Regions from separate parts of the Arthrobacter sp. TJ-238 genome, predicted to be linked through region 2. Evidence: riboswitches for the same ligand, from Rfam matches in the RefSeq annotation. Region 2 holds a riboswitch; each other region holds the start of a gene.

Evidence for each region. Region 2 has a riboswitch for S-adenosylmethionine ahead of AC4D2O_RS14585 (GrpB family protein). Riboswitches for the same ligand answer to the same signal wherever they lie in the genome.
Region 1: linked by a shared signal. The riboswitch ahead of sfnG (dimethylsulfone monooxygenase SfnG) and the one ahead of AC4D2O_RS14585 (GrpB family protein) in region 2 are both predicted to bind S-adenosylmethionine.
Region 3: linked by a shared signal. The riboswitch ahead of AC4D2O_RS06180 (ABC transporter substrate-binding protein) and the one ahead of AC4D2O_RS14585 (GrpB family protein) in region 2 are both predicted to bind S-adenosylmethionine.
Region 4: linked by a shared signal. The riboswitch ahead of AC4D2O_RS09295 (ABC transporter substrate-binding protein) and the one ahead of AC4D2O_RS14585 (GrpB family protein) in region 2 are both predicted to bind S-adenosylmethionine.

What each region holds. Positions count from the first base shown of each region.
Region 1 covers NZ_JBZCNH010000001.1:227,811-230,751, forward strand. Annotated here, with positions in the region: gene AC4D2O_RS01055 (hypothetical protein) at 1-11, opposite strand, end outside; gene AC4D2O_RS01060 (glycoside hydrolase family 6 protein) at 75-1,202, opposite strand; SAM riboswitch class I at 1,392-1,495, shown strand; gene sfnG (dimethylsulfone monooxygenase SfnG) at 1,501-2,667, shown strand; gene AC4D2O_RS01070 (O-acetylhomoserine aminocarboxypropyltransferase/cysteine synthase family protein) at 2,667-2,941, shown strand, end outside.
Region 2 covers NZ_JBZCNH010000006.1:232,041-234,981, forward strand. Annotated here, with positions in the region: gene AC4D2O_RS14580 (ABC transporter ATP-binding protein) at 1-864, opposite strand, end outside; gene AC4D2O_RS14585 (GrpB family protein) at 1,320-1,952, opposite strand; SAM riboswitch class IV at 2,147-2,257, opposite strand; gene AC4D2O_RS14590 (ABC transporter permease) at 2,327-2,941, opposite strand, start outside.
Region 3 covers NZ_JBZCNH010000003.1:16,620-19,560, reverse strand. Annotated here, with positions in the region: gene AC4D2O_RS06190 (hypothetical protein) at 1-14, shown strand, start outside; gene AC4D2O_RS06185 (VOC family protein) at 96-524, shown strand; SAM riboswitch class IV at 628-755, shown strand; gene AC4D2O_RS06180 (ABC transporter substrate-binding protein) at 903-2,564, shown strand; gene AC4D2O_RS06175 (ABC transporter permease) at 2,565-2,941, shown strand, end outside.
Region 4 covers NZ_JBZCNH010000004.1:84,591-87,531, reverse strand. Annotated here, with positions in the region: gene AC4D2O_RS09300 (aminodeoxychorismate lyase) at 1-431, shown strand, start outside; SAM riboswitch class IV at 539-656, shown strand; gene AC4D2O_RS09295 (ABC transporter substrate-binding protein) at 823-1,740, shown strand; gene AC4D2O_RS09290 (amino acid ABC transporter permease) at 1,751-2,515, shown strand; gene AC4D2O_RS09285 (amino acid ABC transporter ATP-binding protein) at 2,512-2,941, shown strand, end outside.

The DNA of each region.
Region 1 (2,941 bases), on a different contig from region 2:
CAGCTCTCCATGTCCTCCAGCCTAGGCGGCAGGGGCGTGCGCGGTGTGCTGGGACCGCGCACGCCCCTCGTGCATCAGCGCCGGGCGGGGGCGCCGGCGTTCCTGATCAGGTCGAGGGCCTGCTCCGGGAACCAGCCGCCTGCCGCGGGGTCCACCCGGCCCCACTCGGGATCGACCCCGCCGTTGGTGGTCAGGCCGCGGCTGCACTCGCCGTCCGACTCGCCGGGCACCTTGATCCACAGGAAGGCGTCGGCGAGGTCGTTGCCCGTGTCCGTGGTGGGCGTATGGCCCAGTCCGCGAGCCGGAGGATTGCACCAGACCTGCGGATCCGGGTAGGTCGCCGTCGGCACCCACGGCCCGCGGCCGTTGCGGCTGGTATCGACCACGAAGTGCGCCAGGTCCTCCGACGTCGGCGCGTTGCGGGCACCCGCCACGTTCTGGGCGTACCAGGCATCCGTCAGGCCCCACGTCGAGAAGTCGGAGGGTGAGGCCGGGTAGAACTGGCTGGCGCAGGAGCCGTAGGCGCCCGGGTCGATCTCGGTGGCGTAGTAGATGCACTGGGACACCCAGGAGCCGTACTTCAGCTGCCGCTCGGTGAGCTCGTAGTTGGAGACGTTGAGGAAGAACCCGTCCGCCTTCTGCACGCCGGCCTTCACGAGGCGGCTGGCGATCTCCCCCGTGCCGAGCCAGGCGCTGTGCGTGCCGTCGAGATAGACCTTCGTGTTCGGCAGCGCCTTGAGCCGGTCCACCGCGTAGTCGAGCATCTCGAAGCGTTCCGCGGCCGCGGTCGCGGCGTCGGCCTCCGCCGGCTGGCACCACTCGAGGTTGCCGTCGAGCCCGCGGTACCAGGGGATGATCCCGAGCCCGTCCGGCTCGAGCACCACCATCGCGGCCCGATCCTCGATACCTGCCGCGAGGGCGTCGATCCAGGTCTTGTAGCCGGCGACGTCGGTCGCCCCGCCGGCCGAGTACTGCGCGCAGTCGCGGAACGGCAGGTTGTAGGCGGCGAGCACGGGCATCTGCTTCTTGCCGGCGGCGCGATGCGTGGTGGCACGGACCTCCCGCGTCACCGTGGTGGGGTCGCCGTCCGTGACCCACACGGCCTGCGGCGTGGAGACCATCGCACTGAGGCCGTCCGCCGTCCGACGGTCACCCGAGGACCGCAGCCCGGCGATCTGGCGCTGTGCCTCGTTGCTCCTCATGTCGATGATGGGTGGTTTCGAGAACCCGAACGGAATGCGCCCCTTTCCCCGTGGAAGCGCTCCCACGGCCGGTCTTTGTTGCGCCGGTCAACTTTGTCAAGGGTCCCGGCACTCCCCGCACGAGCGGGTGGCGAGCTCTTCGGGGGACACATTGTTTGGTTCCGCGAGTGCACGGTGTCACACTCGTTCTGACCATCCCGAGCGGCTGAGAGATCTGGCTCACTGACGCCGCAGCAACCCTGGCCTCCGCGATCCGCGGCGACAGTAGGGTGCTACTGCCAGACCGATGGAGGACATGATGAGCGTCGCCGACCTTTCCACCCCGCTGAAATTCGCCTACTGGGTGCCGAACGTCAGCGGCGGCCTCGTGGTCTCGACCATCGAGCAGCGCACCGGCTGGGACTTCGAGTACAACCGGAAGCTCGCCCGGATCGCGGAGGACGCCGGTTTCGAGTACGCCCTGTCGCAGACCCGTTACGCCGCGTCCTACGGCGCGGACAAGCAGCACGAGGCGACGTCGTTCTCCCTCGCGCTCCTCGCCGCGACCGAGAAGCTGAAGGTCATCGCCGCGGTGCACCCCGGCATGTGGCACCCGGGCGTGCTCGCGAAGTTCATCATCACCGCGGACCACATCTCCAACGGCCGTGCCGCAGTCAACATCGTCTCCGGCTGGCTCAAGGACGAGTTCGTGAACTTCGGCCTCGACTGGCTCGAGCACGACGAACGGTACGTCCGCACGGAGGAGTTCATCCGCGTGCTGCGCGGCCTGTGGACCGTGGAGGGGTACAGCCAGTCGGGGAAGTACTACGACATCACCGACTTCACGCTCAGCCCTGCGCCGGTCGACGTGCCCGGGCGTCCGCACCCCGAGATCTTCTTCGGAGGCAATTCGACGGCGGCGCAGGCCACCGCGGGCCGGGTGGCGGACTGGTACTTCTCGAACGGCAAGGACCTCGAGGGATTCAGGGAGAACATCGCAGGCGTGCGGGCCTCCGCTGCCCAGGCGGGCCGGCACCCCCGGTACGGGCTCAACGGGTTCGTCATCGCCCGAGACTCCGAGAAGGAGGCCCGGGACACGCTGCGCGAGATCGTTGCGAAGGCGCACCGCCCCGCCGTCGAGGGCTTCCGTGACGCCGTCCAGGAGGCGGGCGCGGCCACGAAGGACGGCAGGGGCATGTGGGCCGACTCCTCGTTCGAGGATCTCGTCCAGTACAACGACGGCTTCAGGACCCGGCTCATCGGCACGCCCGAGCAGATCGCCGAGCGCATCGTCGAGTACAAGAAGATCGGCGTGAATCTCCTCCTGACCTGCTACCTGCACTTCCAGGAGGAAGTCGCCGCCTTCGGCACGGACGTCCTGCCGATCGTGCGGCAGCTCGAGGCGGACGCCGCGCGCGCCGCCGGAGTCGATTTCGATCCGGACGCCACCCTCGCAACCCACGAATCCACCAAGGCAGGTATCTGATGGCAGAACGTTCCTTCGGTTTCCGCACGCGTGCCCTGCACGCCGGCGGTACCCCCGACGCCACGCACGGCGCGCGCGCCGTGCCGATCTACCAGACGACGTCGTTCGTGTTCAAGGACACCAACGACGCCGCCAACCTCTTCGCGCTCCAGAAGTACGGCAACATCTACTCGCGCATCGGCAATCCCACCGTCGCGGCGTTCGAGGAGCGCATCGCGTCCCTCGAGGGCGGCATCGGCGCGGTGGCGACGGCGTCGGGCATGAGCGCGGAGTT
Region 2 (2,941 bases):
TTCCAGGGAAGGGGGTGTGGCCGTGATGCCCGTGACACCTGCTGTAGCCAAAGCATCCAGCACGTAGCCAAGGTCGGCTGTGTCGGCGTCGAACTGTATGGTTGTCCCGTCAACGCGGAGCTCATGGATTCCCCGCCATGTGGACAGCATCTCAGGTGTCGCCGCCGACGTGACACGGAAGCGCGTGCGGGTGAGGTGCCGGAGTTCGGCCAAGGTCCCCGATTCCACTGCCACTCCGGAGCGGATGATGGTCACCCTGTCGCAGAGCTGTTCCACTTCGGCCAGGATGTGGCTGGAGAGCAGCACTGTCGCCCCGTCTGCTGTGACCCGGCGGACATGGCGACGGAATACGGCGTCCATGACCGGGTCGAGGCCCGAGCTTGGTTCGTCCAGCAGGTAGAGCCTGGTGGGGCGGCAGAAGGCTGCGATCAGGGCTGCCTTCTGCCGGTTGCCCTTGGAGTAGGTCCGCGCCTTCTTCCGCGGATCGAAGTCGAACTCGTCGATGAGCTGGCGGCGTAGGTTCTCATCCGCACCGCCGCGCAGTCCGGCGAGCAGGTCGATGACCTCGCCGCCGGTCAGGTTGGGCCAGAGCGTCACGTCCCCGGGAACATAGGCCACATCCCGGTGTGACCGCACCGGTTCGGCCCAGGGATCGATGCCGAACAGTCGGGCGGTTCCCGACGTGGGGCGGATAAGTCCCAAGAGGATGCGAAGGGTGGTGGTTTTTCCGGCCCCGTTGGGCCCCAGGAATCCGTGGACTTCGCCCGGCAGGACGGACAGGTCCAGGCCGGCAAGCGCGGCCGTCCGTCCAAAGCTCTTGGCGAGGCGTGAGGTGTTGATGACGGGAGATGAATCTGACTGCATGACAGGATCCGTTCCTTGGTCGCGGCCAACACGCCGCGACGGTTGCCATGGCATGCCGCAGGCGTTTCCGTTTGCGGGCCGACCAGGCTTCCCGGCTCTCCAACCCACATTTTACAAGCGGCCCGGAAGCGGTGGAAGTAGCTGATGTCAGAAAGCAGCCTTGTCCTTGGCTCGGGCCGTGCGCGTACAACATCCACTCAGGACCCGTTGCGTACCTTGATACGGGTGCGATACTTGCGCCACGGAGTACGGGAGAACGCTCTCGGGGAACGAGTTCTGGGAACAGCTCAGCGCTATGGAGGACCGGTCCGAGCGACTGCACAGGACCTACCCTGCTTTGAGCTTGCTAACTGGACAGGGTCCCTTGCCTTAACTGAGTGTGATCTTGGGAGCCGCCCAGGCGGCAGGATCGCTCCCGGAAGCCGTTCACGGCGCCCTCTTAAGGCAGTGCGCCGTCAGCGGCGGGGCCGAGGGTTATGAACATGCGCTGTGTCGGCGAGGAAGATCCGTTCGTAGATGTCGTAGACCACCGCAGCTTTCAGGTCGTTGTACCGACGGTTCCCGTCACCTTCCGTGGCCGCTTGTTTTGCTTCGGCGTAGCGCTGTCGATCCTGTACATCGGACCGGAGCCACGCGACGAACATCTCGTGGCGACGAGGCTCGATGGCGTTCGGTTCCCAGATGTGCAGATTCGTGTTGGGGTCACCGAAGGTGAGCTGTCGGTGCGTGTCACCGGCCACGTCGTCCCGAAAGATGAGTCGGAAGCCTACTGATTCGAGCAGGGGGACGAACGCGGCTTCGTCGGCAACGTGGGGGACCGTGAGATCGATATCGATCACGGGCTTGGCGAGGAGGCCCGGTACGGCCGTCGAGCCGATATGACGGATCTGCATTACCTGGTCGGGAATCGTCTTGCTGATGAGTTGATGCATGAGGGCGAACTGGGTCGCCCACGCTATCCGGTGTGCTTCCGGGGGACCGGGCGGTGTTTGGCGATACGCGGTGCGGGCGGTCTGACGGCGGTAGTTGGCGTCATCACGAAACGGCCTCCACAGCGGATGTGTTGTCACGACTTCAGAGTGTTCCACGCTTCCACGCTTCCGCGCCGTCCACCGCGCGATTGCGCGCCTCCGGCCTCGTCCGGGGCACCCCGATCCGCGTCTGGATCCCCGCGGCACTGCTGGCCTTCCTCGTGCTGGCCGCCGTCGCTCCTTCCGTCTTCCTCCGCCAGGACCCCTTCGAGATCGACCCGGCGAACGCCTTCCAGTCCCCGGACGAGGAAGCGCCGTCCTTGCCCGCACGTTCCGTGCCGGGCCGAATGCTCACCTTGGGCACCCACTACAGCGCGGGGTGCCGTCCAACAAACCAGAGTTCTGCGTTGGAACCCTTGATTCTGCTCCGAGGCCGGGTCGGGTTCGACGGCGGGTCCAGAGGCACCTGTCATCTCGCGTCGCGAAGCGCCTCAGGTAGAAGCACTCCGCCCGTAGAGGGAGACGACGAGGAGGATGATGACTCCGTAGATGAGCTGCTGAATGTTCGCCCCGAGGTTCAGGACGGTTACGAGCGTCGAGACCTGAGCGAGCACGAGTGCCCCTCCGACGGTGCCGACGACCGATCCCCGTCCTCCGAAGATCGAGGCGCCCCCGATGACCACTGCCGCGACCGAGGACAGCAGATAGCTCGCTCCCATCGTCGCCGACGCCTGCTGGTAGTAGCCCACGATCACGATGCCGGCGAAAGCTGCCAGGACGCCGCTCACGATGTAGCCACCGATCCGGATACGGTCCACAGGGAGACCCCCGAGCCGCGCGGCCTCGGCCGCGGAACCGACGACGAACAGCGACCGCCCCCATCCCGTGAAGCTCAGCACAATCTGCAGCACTCCCATGAGAATCAGTCCCAGCAGCAGCACCGAGGCCATCTCGACGCCGAACACCGAGATCTTTGCCGAGGTGATTTGGATGACGAACTCGGGGATGGCGGTGAGCTCCGAGAAATTGAACACCAGGAGTATGACTCCGAACAGCAGTCCGTTCATGGCTATCGTCGTCACGATCGGAGTGAGCCCGAGTTTCGA
Region 3 (2,941 bases), on a different contig from region 2:
CTCTGAGCCACTGACACCCGTCCCGACCGAAGCGTTCCCGGTTCCACCGGGATCGGGAACGCTTCCGCGAGGGTCGGAACCCGTACGCTCTCTCCATGGACGCACGCCTCCACTTCGTCACCGTCGCCGCGCGGGACCTCGACGCCGCGCGGACCTTCTACAGCGAAGGGCTCGGGTGGACGCCGACTCTCGATGTGCCCGACGAGGTGATCTTCTACCAAGTGGCTCCGGGAGTGCTCCTCGGGCTGTTCCTCGCCGGTAAGTTCGCCCAGGACCTCGGGCTCGACGCCACACCGGTACCGTCGGGCATAGTGCTGTCCCACAATGTCGACGGCCCGGAAGAGGTCCGCGCCGCCGTCGCTGCCATGATGCGCGCCGGCGGCACCCCTGTCCAGGAGCCGCAGGAGAGCGTCTTCGGCGGCATCTTCCGCGGGCTCGTGCGCGATCCGAACGGAATCGTGTGGGAGATCGCCCATAATCCCGGGTGGCGCATCCTCGACGACGGCACCGTCACCCTTCGCTGAAATGCACCGCAGGACATTCCGTCCACTCCACGGCAATTCGCGCCGTGTCATATTTCTTTTTATTGGTCGGACGCCCCGGGCATCTGCCTATAGTTGGTTCCAGCTTCAAGAGACGCGATCGTAAAGCTCCGACTGGATCGCGCGCCAACCCCATGTTCCTGGGTGGTTCGGATGACGAAGCGGCCTTCTCCTCGGCACACAGTGCCGGTCCGGTGCGGGCAAGAGCACTTCGAAAGGCACTCATCGTGAGCTGTACCGCCCTCCCCTAGCAGGATCCCGGCGCCCTCGGTGCGTCTTTTCCCTTCACTCTCCTTTTCATTCTCCTTCCGGACGCAATATGCTCCGCGCTGCGCCGGAACGACTCTTGAGGAATTTCCCATGAACGCACCCTTAATTCGTCCTGCCCGAAATCGAAACCGCTCCGGGAACGCCACGGTCCTGGCCGCGGTGGGCCTCCTCGTCCTCCTGGCCGGCTGCGCCGGTCCGGCGAATTCGTCCGCCGTCACCGGTGGCGAGCCGGTCTCCGGCGGCGTCCTGGACGTGTCCATCTCGGCCGAGCCGGGCTGCCTCGACGGCCACGGCATCTCCGCCACGCAGCAGCAGTTCCTCGGCCGCCTGATCTACGACAACGTGGTGACCCTCGACGAGAACGGGGACATCGCGCCGTACCTCGCCGAGTCCTGGGATGTTTCGGAGGACGGCAGGACGTACACGTTCCGCCTCAAGCAGGGGGTCACGTTCAGCGACGGCTCGCCCTGGAACGCGGAGGTCCTCGGGCAGAACTTCGAGCACATGAGGGACCCCGCCACGAAGTCACCCCTCGCTGCCGCGTACATCGCCCCGTACGTCGACGGCACGGTGCTCGACGAATACACCTTCGAGGCCCACCTCGCCTACCCCTACACCCCCTTCCTCTACACCCTCGCCCAGTCCTGGCTCGGCATGAACTCCGGCAAGGCCATCACCGAGGCGCCCGAGACGCTGTGCCAGAAGCCGATCGGCACAGGGCCCTTCACCGTCGCCGACTACCGCCCCGGCCAGAGCATCAGCTACACGAAGCGGGAGGGCTACGCCTGGGCGCCCGAGTGGCTGGACGGTGACGGTGCCGCGTACCTCGACGGCGTCGAGGTCACCCTCGTCAGCGAACCCGTCATCCGCCACCAGTCCCTCGTCTCGGGCCAGTACGACCTGACGGAGAACCTCGCGCCGCAGAACGCCTCGGCCGTGCAGGCCGACCCGAACTTCACGTACGAGAACCTCGCCCGGACCGGCAACCCCTACGTCCTCAATTTCAACCTGAATCGTGCACCGTTCGACGACCTCGCGGTGCGGCAGGCGTTCGCCGCCGCAGTGGACACGAAGGCCGTCACGGAGAGCCTCGGCTTCGGCACCTACACGCCGATCGACGGCTTCCTGTCCAGGGAGAGCAGGTACTACGACCCGACTGTCGAGGGGGTCCTCACGTATGACCCCGAGCGCGCGAACCAGCTGCTCGACGACGCCGGGTGGACCGGGCGTGACGGCGAGGGCTTCCGCACGAAGGACGGGAGCAGGCTGACGGTCGAGGTCCCCACGGTGGAGAGTTCCACGCCGAGCCCACTGCTCGTGCAGCTGCAGGGAGAGGCCCGCAAGGTGGGCTTCGACCTGCGGATCATCCAGCTTCCTCAGGCACAACTGACGGAACTCCGTTACGCCGGCGACTACGACGCCCTGGCCGGCGTCTGGCACACCAACACCACCGACGTCCTGTTCATCCGCTACCACTCCTCCGAGATCACGGGTGAGCGGATCGGCCAGAACTCGTCCTACGTCGACGACCCCCAGCTCGACGCCCTGCTCTCCACGGCCCGCGAGGCCGACGACGGGCCTGTGGCCGAAGAAGCGTACTCGAAGGCGCAGCACCGGCTGCTCGAGATCGTGCCCGGCGTACCGCTCTACGAGAACCCGAGCCAGTTCGCGTACGCGAACACCCTGCACGACGTCGCGGTGGACACCTCCCACCCGGTGCCCGTCCTCACCTACGCCTGGAAGGCCGAGTAGGTGACCGTGCTCCGCCGCGTCCTCACGCGACTCGCAATCGGGATCGGCGTCCTCTGGGGAGCCGCGACGCTGACGTTCCTCGCCGTCTACCTGATCCCGGGCGACACCGCGCTGCTGATCCTCGGCGGGCCCGACGCACGGCCCACGGAGGAGACGCTGGCGCAGGTCCGCGCCGATTACCTCCTCGACCAGCCCCTCCTCGTGCAGTACGGCAGCTACCTCGGCAACCTGGTGCAGGGCGACCTCGGGCAGTCCTACAGGCTGCGCCTGCCCGTCTCGGTGGCGATCGGGCAGCAGATCGGCGCGACGGCGGCACTCGCGGCGTCCGCCGTCGCCGTCGCGCTGCCCCTGACATTCGTCGTGGCGATCCTGTCCGC
Region 4 (2,941 bases), on a different contig from region 2:
CACCGTGGCTGCTCATGGGCGCCAAGACGCTCTCCTACGCCGTCAACATGGCCGCGATCCGCCACGCGAAGGCGTCCGGCGCGGATGACGTCATCTTCACCTCATCCGACGGCAAGATCCTCGAGGGGCCCACGTCCACCGTGCTGCTCGCCTATGTGCGCGACGGGCGGAAGACGCTCGTCACGCCGCAGCTCGAGAGCGGCATCCTGGCCGGCACCTCGCAGGCCGCGCTGTTCACCGCGGCGAAGGAGCAGGGGTGGGACCTCGGGTACGGGCCGCTCGAACCGCACCACCTCCTCGACGCCGATGCCGTGTGGCTCATCTCGAGCATCCGGCTCCTCGTGCCCGTCCTCTCGCTCGACGGGCAGGAGATCCGCACCTCCTCGGCCCTGACCGAGGAACTGACCGCGCTCGTGGACCGATTCGTGTGAAGTCGGCCACACCCCGCCCCTGATCCCCCGGATTCCCGCGTCAAGCGGCGCAATATCCGTGATCCCGTTTTGACCGGACACTCCGTGCTGCCCTAGCGTTTTGCTCAAATCAAGAGTTCCAGCCATCGGCCCTGGCCGGCTGGACAGCAACCCTCTCCCGTAGTGGGGTGCTCCAGGTGAAGATTCGGCCGCCGGGTCCAGTCCCCCGGTTGGCAAGTACGGCGTCGTGCGGTCCTTCCCCGGTTTTCGGCCCGGTCCGACCGCCACAGCGCGCACAGCCCAGAACAGCGAGCGTGTCACCCAGCAGCCAGCAGTCCTCCCGCCGGCCTCCGGCGTCCCCAGCACCCCACCCAGCGCGCCCGTTCCCGGGCCCGCCACCACGAAGGACACCATGAACCTCTCCCGTAAGGTCCTCACCGCACTGACCGTGCCCCTGCTCGCCCTGACGGTCTCCTGCGGCAGCTCCAGCAGCAGCGAACCCACCGAGACCACCGACGCCCTGGCCGGCAGCGACCAGCAGTCGCTGGACAAGTACACCACCGAGACCACCACCCCGGTCGAGGAGATCGATCCGGCGGACCTCGGCCTGATCACCGACGGCACGCTGCGCGTCGGCACGCTCTCGGACGCCCCGCCGAACATCTTCCTGGAGGACGGCGTCTTCACCGGCTACGACAACGAACTGCTGCGCGCCATCGGCGACAAGCTGGGCCTCGAGGTGGAGTTCGCCTCCACGGACTTCTCGGCGCTCCTCGCCCAGGTGCAGAACAAGCAGTACGACGTCGGATCCTCCTCGATCTCCACGACCGAGGCCCGCCGGGAGAACGTCGGCTTCACCAACGGCTACGACTTCGGCTACATGGCCGTCGTCGCGAAGACCGACTCCTCCGTCACCGGCTTCGACTCCCTGTCCGAGAGCACGCGCGTCGGGGTGGTCCAGGGCACCGTCCAGGACGACTACGTCACCAACACCCTGGGCCTCGAGCCCGTGCGCTTCCCGGACTACAACACCGTCTACGCCAACGTGAAGAACGGGCAGGTGGACGCCTGGGTGGCACCGTCGCAGCAGGCCACCGGCCAGGTGAAGGAGGGCGACGACACCACGATCGCCGAGACGATCATCAACACCGAGAACTTCACCGCGTACGCCGTGAACAGCGAGAACCAGCCGCTCATCGACGCCCTGAACGCGGGTCTCGACGCCGTGATCGCCAACGGCACCTGGACCGAGCTCACAAAGGAGTGGTACCCGGACCGCGAGATGCCCACCGACTGGAAGCCCGGTAGCAAAGCCGTGGAAGTAAAGTAGCGGTCCCTGCATGGACGCCCTGGAACAACTCGGAAAAACCTTCTTCGACTGGGAGGCGATGGCCGCCGTCCTGCCGGACCTCCTGACCGTCGGCCTGCCGAACACGCTCATGCTCGCGCTGGCCTCGGGGATCATCGGGACGATCGTCGGCATGATCCTCGCGATCATGGGGATCTCCCGCAACCGGGTGCTCCGCTGGATCGCGCGCATCTACACGGACATCTTCCGCGGGCTCCCCGCCGTCGTGATCATCCTGCTCATCGGTCTGGGACTGGGTCCGATCCTCCGGGAGATCACGGGCAGTACCAGTCCGTACCCCCTGGGCATCCTCGCCCTCTCGCTGATCGCCTCTGCCTACATCGGCGAGATCTTCCGCTCCGGTATCCAGAGCGTGGAGAAGGGACAGCTGGAGGCCTCGCGCGCCCTGGGCTTCAGCTACAGCGCGTCCATGCAGCTCGTGGTGGTCCCCCAGGGCGTGCGGCGCGTGCTGCCCGCCCTGGTGAACCAGTTCATCTCGCTGATCAAGGAGTCCTCACTGGTCTACTTCATCGGCCTCGTAGCCAGTGAGCGTGAGCTCTTCCGGGTCGGCAACGACGCGGCGAGCAACACCGGCAACCTGTCACCGCTCATCGCGGCCGGGCTGTTGTACCTGTGCCTCACCATCCCACTGACGCACCTGGTCAACTACATCGACAACCGGCTCCGCGTGGGCAGGAAGCAGAAGCCCGAGCCGGACGAACTGGCCGCCAAGATCGGCGAAGGAGCGAAGGCGTGAAGATCCAGGAATCCGGCACCCTGACAGGGCGGGACCTGCACCTGTCCTTCGGCACCAACCACGTGCTGCGCGGCATCGACCTGCACGTGGACCAGGGCACGACGGCGTCCGTCATCGGCCCGTCCGGCTCCGGGAAGTCCACCCTGCTGCGGGTGCTGAACCGGCTGATCGAACCCGACCAGGGCGACATCCTCCTGGACGGCCGGTCCGTGCTCAAGGACAACCCGGACGAGCTGCGCCGGCGCATCGGCATGGTGTTCCAGCAGTTCAACCTCTTCCCGCACAAGACGGTGCTGGACAATGTCTCGCTGGCCCTCCGGAAGCTCCGGAGGATGTCCGCCGACGAGGCCCGGGACAAGGCCCTCGCGCAGCTGGACCTCGTGGGCCTGAAGCACAAGGCCGACGTCCGGCCCGGCAACCTCTCCG